2 regions of the Sphingomonas sp. Leaf38 genome follow, and region 2 is predicted to be linked to the other one. Evidence: riboswitches for the same ligand, from Rfam matches in the RefSeq annotation. Region 2 holds a riboswitch; the other holds the start of a gene.

Region 1 (5,010 bases), 320 kb from region 2:
CGTGCCGCGACCATCCCCTGGATCAAGGCAAGAGCGACCGTTACGCTGGCAGGTCTCCTGGCTCACGGGTCAAAGCTCGACACACGCCTTCCCAGGTCTTGGACCCAGTGGCTTCCCTCCTCGCGAAGGGCCTGTGCGTCTCGCTCACCGCTTACAGTTGCAGGGACAGCCGCGGCATTGGGAGGACATCCTCCCGCACCGCATTCCCTTTCAAGCCCCGAAGGGCACCGGCGCGATCTGTTGAAGTTCGGTAAAACCGAGCCTCGGGGTGGGACCTAAAGGACTTTTCACCGGGCCGCCAGCTATCCGTGCACGACCTCGATCTCGTCGAAGCGTTTCCAGCGATAGATCGCAAAGCTCAGCACCCAGCACAACACGAACAGGCCGATGATCGCAAAGCCGAGGCCGTTGAAATTCTCGCCCAGCGCGGCCGCCAGGTCCCACACGCCCCCCGACAGGCCGAGCTTGGCACCCAGCAGCGCCAGCGTCTCGATCCCGCCGATCGCGATCGCGACGATTGCCGAGATCAGCGTGATCGTGATGTTGTAGTAGAGCTTGCGGATCGGCTTCACGAACGCCCATTCATACGCGCCGAGCATGACGACACCGTCCGCCGTGTCGACCAGCGCCATGCCCGTCGCGAACAGGATCGGGAGCACGAGGATGGTGCCGATCGACAGACCGTCCGCGGCCTGGCTTGCGGACAGGCCGAGGATCGCGACCTCGGTTGCGGTATCGAAGCCGAGCCCGAACAGGAATCCGAGCGGCGCCATATGCCAGCTGCGCGTAACGAGCCGGAACATCGGCCGGAATAGGCGCGCCAGCAGGCCGCGGTTGCCGAGCAGCAGATCGAGGTCTTCCTCGACATAGACGCCGCCGCTGCGGACATGGCCGAAGGTCCGCCAGACCGAGCGCAGGATGACGAGGTTCATCGCCGCGATCGTGAACAGGAACACCGCGGAGATGACGGTGGCGATCACGCCGCCGACCTGTTTGAACGCCTCGAACTGCGCCAGTGCGCTGGCGGTGAGTGCGATGGCGACCGCGGCGATCAGCACGATCCCCGAATGGCCGATCGCGAACCAGAAGCCGACCGTGATCGGGCGCTGGCCGTCCTGCATGAGCTTGCGCGTCACATTGTCGATCGCGGCGATATGATCCGCATCGACTGCGTGGCGCAGGCCCAGCCCCCAGGCGAGCAACGCGGTGCCGAGCATCAGCGGCTGCGCATGGAACAGCGAGAACGCCCAGCCCCAGGCGGTGATATTGGCCGCGACCAGGCTTGCGAACATCCAGCCGATGCGTTTGCGCGTGGCCATCCGTGCCGGCTTGCCGGACGTCTTCTTGGCGGGCTTATCGATCGTCATCGTCGTCATGCAGAACTCCCCGGCGTCCGACGAGGACGGGGACCTGCCGCATGCGGCCGGGACGCAGGAAGACCGGACGCCATGAGCGGCCGACGCGCGTCGTCGATGCGGCCCCCGCCACAAGGTCGTCGCTCAGACGGCGTTCACCGTGCCTCGGCCACCCCCTGGGCCGGGACGAGAGCGACCAGACGCCGGCAGGTCTCCTGGCTCGCGGGTCTCGGCTCCACGCCACACCTTCCCAGGTCGTCGACCCAGTGGCTGCCCCTCGTCGCGAAGGGCGTGTGCGTTTCGCTCGCCGCTTACAGTTGCAGGGACAGCTGCGGCATTGGATGGCGAACCCTCCGCACCGCATTCCCCTTCAAGCCCCGAAGGGCACCGACGCGATCTAGCGAGCCTCCGGTCGAACCGGCTGCTCGCGCGTCGTGCTAGCGGGGTTCGTCCCGAGTGCCAATCGTCCTTTGCGACGCGCGGCGCTGGCGGCGGCGGTGCCACCGCAGCACCCCGGTCGCGAACAGCGCGATCGGAACGAGGCCAGCGACGAAGGCGAGGATGCGCCCCGTCAGCCCCAGCGCCTCGCCGCCGTGGAGCGGGTGGAGCCAGTTCATCACGACGTCGCCGCCTGTATCGGCAAGACCGTCGCGCGTCGCGAGGACGGCGCCGGTATAGGGATCGAGCCAGACATTGGTGCGCGGGAAACGGCGGCTGGGCTCGCCGTCCTGCGCGAGGTTGATCCGCGTGGCGCCGGTCCGCGAGGCGGGAGTCTCGATCCAGGCGAGCGCGGCCCCGGGGAAGACGTGTTCGGCTATGGCGACCAAGCGATCGATCGCCAGGGGCGCGCCGCGTGCCACCACGGCCAGCGGCGGCGTCCGGTAGAGCGGCGAGGCGCGCGCGATCACGAACCGGGTCTGATCGGGTAGGTCGAGCATCACCCCGGTAGCGGTGACGACGAGCACGAGGAGCGCGCCGCCCAGACCAATCAGCTTGTGCCAGTCATACAGACGGCGGAGCGGCGCGGCGTCGTGCTTGAAGCGCAGTGCGCGCCACCAGCTGCCGGGGCGCGGCCACCATGCCCAGATCCCGCTGGCGATCAGCCCGAGCATGACGATGCCTGCGATTCCCATGACGACGCCACCGGGCTTCTCCAGCAGCAGCCGGTAATGGAGATCGTAGATCCAGGTGACGACCGTATCGCCCCAGAATCCGGTGCGGATCGTGGTCAGGCGGACCGGATCGACCCAGACGAGGAACGGCGCGAAATCGTGGCCCGCGGTTTCCCTTGGCTGATAATAGCGCACCGGGACCGCGCCGCCATCCCCGGTCACCTCGATCCGCCATGCGCCGGTGCGAGTGGGATGCTCGCGGTGGAGCGTGTCGACGATCGCCTGCCAGGAGGGCGCGCGCTCACCGTCCGGCACCGCGTGCAACGCCGGGTTCAGCGCCGGGTTCAGCGCCGCGTCGATCTCAGGATAGAAGACGAGTATGCTACCGGTCAGCCCCGCGAACGCGAACAGCGCGCCGATCAACAGACCGAGCCAGAGATGCACGCGCCGCACGATGGCGCGAAGTGGCGGTCGGCGCGGCATCAGAGCGTCAACCGGACCGCACCGAACAGCGAGCGCGGATCGGCAGGTGCGTGGAGCCGCTGCGTACCGTCGTACCAGACATACTCGTAGCGCTCGTTCGCGAGATTCTTGAGTTGCGCGGAGACCTCGATCTTCGGCGTCAGCTTGTACGCGACCTCGGCATTGAGGACGACATACTCGCCGTAGCGGCCCTGCGTGTTGGCGGGATCGAGTTCGTAGCTCGACTGGCCGTTACCCCATAAGGATAGCCTGACCTTGGGGCCGGGCGTGACGTCGAGCCCGCCCGAGAAGACGTTCTGCGGGACATGGTCGATCGCGTTGCCCGCCTGCGACGGGGTTGCCGGCTCGGGCGTGACGATCCGCGCGGTCTGGTGCGAATAGCTGCCCCACAGCGCGACGGTACGGACCGGCTTCAGATCGAGCTGCAGATCGATACCGCGGCGCCGCGTCCGGCCGAGATTGTCGACATCGCCGGAGGGATCGTTCAGCCGCCGCTTCAGCTCGCCGCTCGCGGTCTGCTGCCACAGTGCGACGCGCGCTTCGAGCCAGCGCCCGCTGGTCAGCTTGATGCCCGCTTCATAGCCTTTGTTGATCGAGGGTGCGACGTCAGTCGTCCGTGGCGGCACCAGATACGAGGCCGAGCCAGCGCCGATCTGGAAGGTGCGTCCGTAATTGGCATAGGCGGTGACGCCGGTCACGGGCGTGATCGCGACGCTCAGCTTGGGCTGGCTGATCGTGCCATAGTCGTTGATCGGCGCGGTCGTGCCCGTCAGGCGATTGGCGAAATGGCCCTCGACGCGGTCGATCCGCCAGGCGGGGGTGATCTTGATCCAGTCGGTCGGCTCGATCACCGCCTGGATATAGCCGCCATAGACCGTCAGCCCGAAATCCTGGTTGCGCGTCTGGCTGGTTAATGTGCGCCGGTCGGTCAGCCAGCGCAGGCTCCTGTTGTCCTGCACCTGCACGTCGCCGCCCGCCTCGAGCATCAGCGCGTGGAAAAACTCTACGCGGGGGTGGTAGTGGAGCGCGGCGGTCGCGCCATATTGCCATTCCTCGGTCAGCCGGCGCTGTTGCGGGACGGTTGCGGAGAAGCGGACGTAGCGATCGTCGTGCAGGCTGTTGGCATAGCCCTTGACGCTGAGCGCGAGCGGGTCGGCGAGATCGGCGTCGAGATGCAGGCTGTACTGGCCGATCCGTCGCGTGCCGCCATCGGTTGCCGACACCGCATAGGATCGGGTGCGGTCGGTATCGGCGTCGGCATCGGTCAGATAGCCGGGCTCCTGCGCGTGCGCGACCGAGTGGCGGACGATGGCGCCGATCCGGGTGGGGCCGACATCATAGAACCATTTTCCCGCGAGGTTCAGCCGATCAAGATCGGCATGGTCGCGATATGCATCGGTCCGCCGGTAGCCGAGCAGGTAGTTCTGGCTGAACCCGCCGCGCTCGAGTCCGGCCGAGGCCTGTGCGTCGATCGTCCCGAACGCACCGCCGATCAGACGCGCGTCGAGATAATTGCCGCCGATCCGCGTCAGGATATTGGCGTTGCCGGCGATATTGTTCAGCCCCCAGCGAGGGTCGGACGTGCCGCGGACCAGTTCGATCCCGGCGACGTCGAGCGGCGAGATCATGTCAATACCGGTCATGCCGCCGGCATTGTCGTTGCTGGGTATGCCGTCGATCGTCAGCTTGACCGCGTTGATCTCGCCTTCGCCGTTGAACCCGCGGATCGAGAAGCGGCCGGATGTGGTCCCCTGGTTGAAATCGGTCAGCACGACGCCGGGCAGGCGCGCGAACAGCTCCCACGCATTGTCGACCGACTGGCGTTGCGCGATATCGCCGCCGAGCATGTCGACCGAGGTCAGGATGGTTTCGGTCGAGCGCGCCATGCTGCGCGCGGTCACCACGACCTCGCCGATCACGAAGCGCGTATCGGACTCGGCCCCGGTGAAGGAGGGGGCGGGGGCGGGGGTCTGCGCGATGGCGGGCGAGGCGACGACGCAGGCGGGAACGGCGAGGGCAATGGCCATCGCCGCCCGGAACGGAGGCGGAGTAGCAAACAT
Region 2 (5,010 bases):
GGGACGGTGTCGATCGAAGCCGCCAGCGACCGTCCACTGATCGCGGGTCAGCCGTTCTACGTGCTGCGTCGGTGCGTTGCCAAAGTGGCCAGCGACCCGGCCGGCGTAAAGAGCGTCGACCGGTCGCAGGACAGCGCCGCGACTGGCCGAGACCGTCGTGTGCGTTCCGTTCCATCCGGTCACGCGCCAGACAGGCGTGCCGTCGCGCATTTCGAGCAACAGTGCCTGTGGTAACCGTCCGCCGTCCAGCGGAGGCGGCACGTTCACTGCTGGCCAGTCGATTGCCTCGCCCCCAGCCAGCGTCTCGGCTGGCGAGAGGGAGGGGTAGGGCACGTAGAGCATCACCAGCCCGGACAGAAACCACATGGCGAAGAACAGGCAGCTGGCGATGCCGATCCAGCGATGAACGAGGTACAGCCAGCGCCGGGCAGTCTTGCCAAGCGCCGGCCGTATGAAGGCGTTAAAAGCTGGCACGAAGCGACACGTCGATTGAGCGGGGACGACCAAGGACCCACTGCTGATTGTTGTACGTGCTTAACGCGTAGGCCCGGTCGAACAGGTTGTAGGCGTGGATATCGACCGCGAGGCGTCGCGTCACCGCATAGGAAAGCGTGGCATCGACCGTGGTGTAGCTGGGGACGCGGAAGCTGTTGGCGTTGTCCGAATAGCGGCGCCCGACGTAGCGCAGCCCGGCGCGTGCCTGGAGCGCACGCGTGGCGTTCCAGCGCAGCCAGAGATTGGCGAGCGTCTCGGGCACGTCCGGCGGGGTATTGCCGTTGAAGATCGAGCCGCCGGAGACGAAGTCGTCGAACGTCGCGTCGAGCACGCTGCCGTTTGCATCGATCCCGACACCGTAAGGCAGATCGAGCGACACCGCAGCCTCGATACCCCTGGCCGATCGCTGGCCGACCTGCTCGACCGGGCTTGTCGGGGTCAACTGTGCCAGCAGGCGTTTCTTGACGATGCGGTAGGCGGCGAGGGTGGCGGTGCCGCGACCGTCGAGGAACACCGCCTTGGCGCCGACCTCGACCTGATCGCCCACCGCGTTGCTGAACTGCACCTGCCCGGTCGAATAGGTGGTCAGCGTCCCCAGCGGGTCCACGCCGGTGGCATATTGCGCATAGAGCGACACCGTCGGGATCGGCTGATAGACGCTCCCGACCCGCCAGGTCACATTGTGCAGCCGCTTGTCGAGCGCGAACGTCTCGGTGCTGACGCCGCCTGGATCATCGATCCACCAGCGGCGGATCGTGTCACGCTCGTAGCGCACGCCACCGACGATCGAGACGTGCGTCCCGAGCTTCAGCCGGTCCTCGGCAAAGACCGCATATTCGGTGGTGCGTGTGCGATAACGCGGTGCGATGCCCTGTGTGTCGATGATCAGACCGGGATCGAACGCCGCGGGATCGACCTCCAAAATCTGGGGATCAGACCCGAAATTGTGTGAATAGGTCAGTTTGATGAGGTTGACGTCGAAGCCCACGATAAGGTCGTTGCCGACGCCATCGGCGACGTCCGTCCTGAGCGTCACGCTGCCCTGATCGCCCCATTGCGTCTGGTCGTGGACGATCCCGGTCATGTCGGTACGCAGGATGCCGCCCGGTGTGCCGGTGTTGCCACTGGCGTTGGCGCAGACGCCGTCCGCGGCGATCCAGCAATAGCTTTCGAGATTGAGCCAGGAGCGTTTGGAGGTGAGGCGATAGGCCTGGTTGCTGACGGTGACCATGTCGTTCGGCGTCCAGTCGACCTGCAGGCTGGTGCGGTTGTCGCGGTAGCGAATATAGCCGTCGCGCGTGTTGTAGTTGCGTTTCCGGATGCGGTCGTCGAGCCGTCCGCCGATCAGCGGCGTACCGAAATAGCGCATCGGCTTCTGATCGCCGTAATCGTCCCGCGCGGTGATGACGAGCGTGTCGGTCGGTGCCCAGCGCAGCGTCCCCGAGACGGCATGGCTGCGCGACTGGCCACGATCGACATAGCCGTCGGACCGCCGATAGCTGCCGTCGATCCGGTAGGAGAGGCGCTCGGTGATCGGCCCCCCTGCGCCGGCCGCCACATGCAAGCTGTCCTGCGAGCCATAGCCGATCTCGCCTTCCATTTGCGTCTGCTGCGTATGGGGTTTGCGCATCAGGACATTGACCGCGCCGCCCAGCGCACCCTGGCCGTAGAGAACCGAGGCCGGGCCGCTCAGGACGTCGATTCGTTCGACCATCCAAGGATCGGTCGGGAAGGTAATCGTGCCGGCAGCCGGAAACAGCCTTATGCCGTCGATGAGTTGGAGCACGGATCCCTGACCGCTGAAGCCTCGTGCGGCGAGCGCGGTGCCGCCATTGCCGGGGTTGCCAGCGTTGCTGATGCCCGGTGCGCGGCTCGTCGCGTCGATCACCGACATGTCGCCGCGCGCGCGGATCGTGGCGCCATCGATGACCGAGATCGTCGCGGGGGTCTCGAGCGGCGTGAGGCGCAGGCGGCTGCCGGTCTGATTTGGCGTGGTTAGCGTGTCGCGGGCATGCTGGCCGATAACCAGAATGTCCTCATTGTCGGTGGCAGGCAAAGACTGAGCGTTGAGCGGTGCTGCGAAAACAGGCGACAGCAAAGCGCCCGCGAACGCGAGGCGAGACAATTGGAACGGCATTACGGTAACCCCCGGGGCGTCGAGCGAACCCGGCAGGGACCTCCCGCGAACGGCCGACATTCGCGCCAGCCGGACGCCATCGCGACCGGCACGCATGCCAGTGCGGTCCCCACCGCACACGTCGTCGCTCGACGGAGTACCGTGCCGCGGCCACCCCCTGGGCCAGGCAAGAGCGACCAGACGCCGGCAGGTCTCCTGGCTCACGGGTCGTCACACGATGCACGGCCTTCCCAGGCCTTCGTAACTTACGTCCGGCCCAGTGGCTGCCCCTTCCTATGAGGGAAGGAGCGATATGCATCGCGCTCGCCGCTTACAGTTGCAGGGACAGCCTCGGATTCAGGCGGCGAACCACCTTCACCGCGTTCCCTATTAAGTCCCTCTCAGGACACCGACGCGATCATGCCGGCCTGCTTCAAAAGCAGATCAGCGCCGCCGATGTATCCCGACCAATGCCTTCGGGCAATCGCCATAGCCGAACGTCACGGTCTAGCGTCCCTACCGGCTTTCCCCATAGCGAGGGATCGCTCATCCATGATCATCATGTGGTGGTCAGATGTGGGAAAAACCGGTCTGCATCTCCACGTTGCGGCGACCAGTGTTTTGCGCCGCCTGCGCCGACCGGCCGGCGCTTGGCGCATATCTGGGGCCGTTCTATGTACCGACTCCAGAAACGGCGAGTGCGCAAAAACTTTGGCTGCGGAACGCCGTTCCCCGTCAAAGTGCGTCGTACCGGAAGTCGCGAAAGCATGCCTCTCCGCTACCCGCCGAGTGGAGGTCGGGACGCAACATGGGGGAGTCGCCCCGGACATCATGGTGATAGCCCGACACCTCGATGCCTCGATACACGCGTTGCCAGGTCTTGCCGGCATCGCCGCTGGTAGGGACCGCAACGATGTGGCGTGCGTTCGTGATCCGTGTCGGCATGCGGCGTCCATGCTCACTGGCCGGACGCCTGAGCGCAAAGCCAGGTCCGCGCGGCGCCTCAGCGGGTGGCATGCACGTCGGTATCGGGATCAACTTGGCCTCTCGCGGAGGTTCTGGAAGTAGAGGCGGGGAGGCACTCGTTCTTGGCGCGGTCGGGACCTCGCAGGTGCACTTGGAACGGCTTGAGACGGTCGCGGATGCTCGGCAGGGTCGCGAACCGGTCGATCGAGGGGAGCATGTGGTTCGCAGAAACATGCCCTCAAGGCCGAAGCTGTCGAACAGCGCTTCCGACGCTCTCGCCCGCTCGCTTATCATTGGCCCGTCTCCGCTCACCTCACGAAGATTGAATCAGACCATCGAGACTGTTGCAGGGTGAGCTTATCGCCATAATCGACCAAGCGCGGACATTCCGCGTTGCCTGCAATCCTTCTCCAACGGCCGTTCACGCAATTTCAAGCGTCGGTCCTTGCGATCAGGCGGTCAGGCGTTGGGTAACCTTGCCGCGCTGGGACTCGATTTCGGATCGGGCGCGTTCCAGCACTTCGACTTCGGTTGCGGCCAGCATGTCGTCGACTACGCGGCGGAGATGATCGCGCATCGTCTTGCGCGCCTGCGCGGAATCGCGGGCGCGCAGCGCTTCGACGATCAGGCGATGTTCGTCGACGCGGGGGTGGATGCCCTCACGGCGGGCCTCGGCGAACATATGCACACTCAGGGGTGACTGCTCGCGCAGATTCCAGAGCATCTCGACGACGGTGCTGATGACTGTGTTGCCGGTCGCTTCCGCGATCGAGAGATGGAAACGACGATCGGCATCCATCGCCTCCGGGCTGTCGGGGAGAGCCGATGCCATGTCCTCGAGTGTCCCGTCCAATATCGCCAGCGTTTCGTCGTCGATCACCGTCGCAGCGACCGCGGCTGCCTCGCCCTCGAACAATATCCGGGCCTCGATCAGTTCAAATGCGCCGACATCCAGCTCCGCCGGGTTCGCGACGTCGGTCGGCGACGCAATGACATAAAGACCGGAGCCATGGCGAGCCTCGACCAGTCCGCCGATCTCGAGCGCGATCATCGCCTCGCGTACCGTCGGGCGGCTGACCGAAAAGTCCTCGGCCAGTTCACGTTCGCCAGGCAGGCGCGTGCCGACGCGATAGCGGCCTTGGACGATACCTTCGGTGATCGCGGACGCGACCCGCTGGTAAAGCTTTTCCGTGCGCTGTTTCATTACTTGGAAGATCCCACATCACCCCGATTGACACAATAGGCCAATTCGGCCAAATTGGCCTTGCCAAAAGGAGAGGCCAATTTCCCGTCGCCGAGAGGCCCGGGATTGGCCGCCCTGATGACAAGCAATGCACTGCTGGCACCGACCGGGGACATACCACGGCGGACCATCGGACCGATGGAAGAATAGGGGGAGGTCTATGACGCACGTTGCGAATATTCGTCGGAAT

The links. Region 2 has a riboswitch for cobalamin ahead of ASE88_RS02740 (TonB-dependent receptor). Riboswitches for the same ligand answer to the same signal wherever they lie in the genome.
Region 1: it holds a riboswitch for cobalamin, as region 2 does, so the genes downstream of both, ASE88_RS04050 (HoxN/HupN/NixA family nickel/cobalt transporter) here and ASE88_RS02740 (TonB-dependent receptor) in region 2, are expected to answer to the same signal.

What each region holds. Positions count from the first base shown of each region.
Region 1 covers NZ_LMLD01000009.1:388,210-393,219, reverse strand. Annotated here, with positions in the region: cobalamin riboswitch at 30-247, opposite strand; gene ASE88_RS04050 (HoxN/HupN/NixA family nickel/cobalt transporter) at 303-1,292, opposite strand; cobalamin riboswitch at 1,543-1,762, opposite strand; gene ASE88_RS04045 (PepSY-associated TM helix domain-containing protein) at 1,793-2,911, opposite strand; gene ASE88_RS04040 (TonB-dependent receptor) at 2,950-4,977, opposite strand.
Region 2 covers NZ_LMLD01000009.1:68,630-73,639, forward strand. Annotated here, with positions in the region: gene ASE88_RS02735 (hypothetical protein) at 1-507, opposite strand, end outside; gene ASE88_RS02740 (TonB-dependent receptor) at 461-2,728, opposite strand; cobalamin riboswitch at 2,800-3,040, opposite strand; partial or broken gene ASE88_RS19340 (xylan 1,4-beta-xylosidase) at 3,347-3,598, opposite strand; gene ASE88_RS02745 (FadR/GntR family transcriptional regulator) at 4,029-4,781, opposite strand; gene ASE88_RS02750 (TonB-dependent receptor) at 4,981-5,010, shown strand, end outside.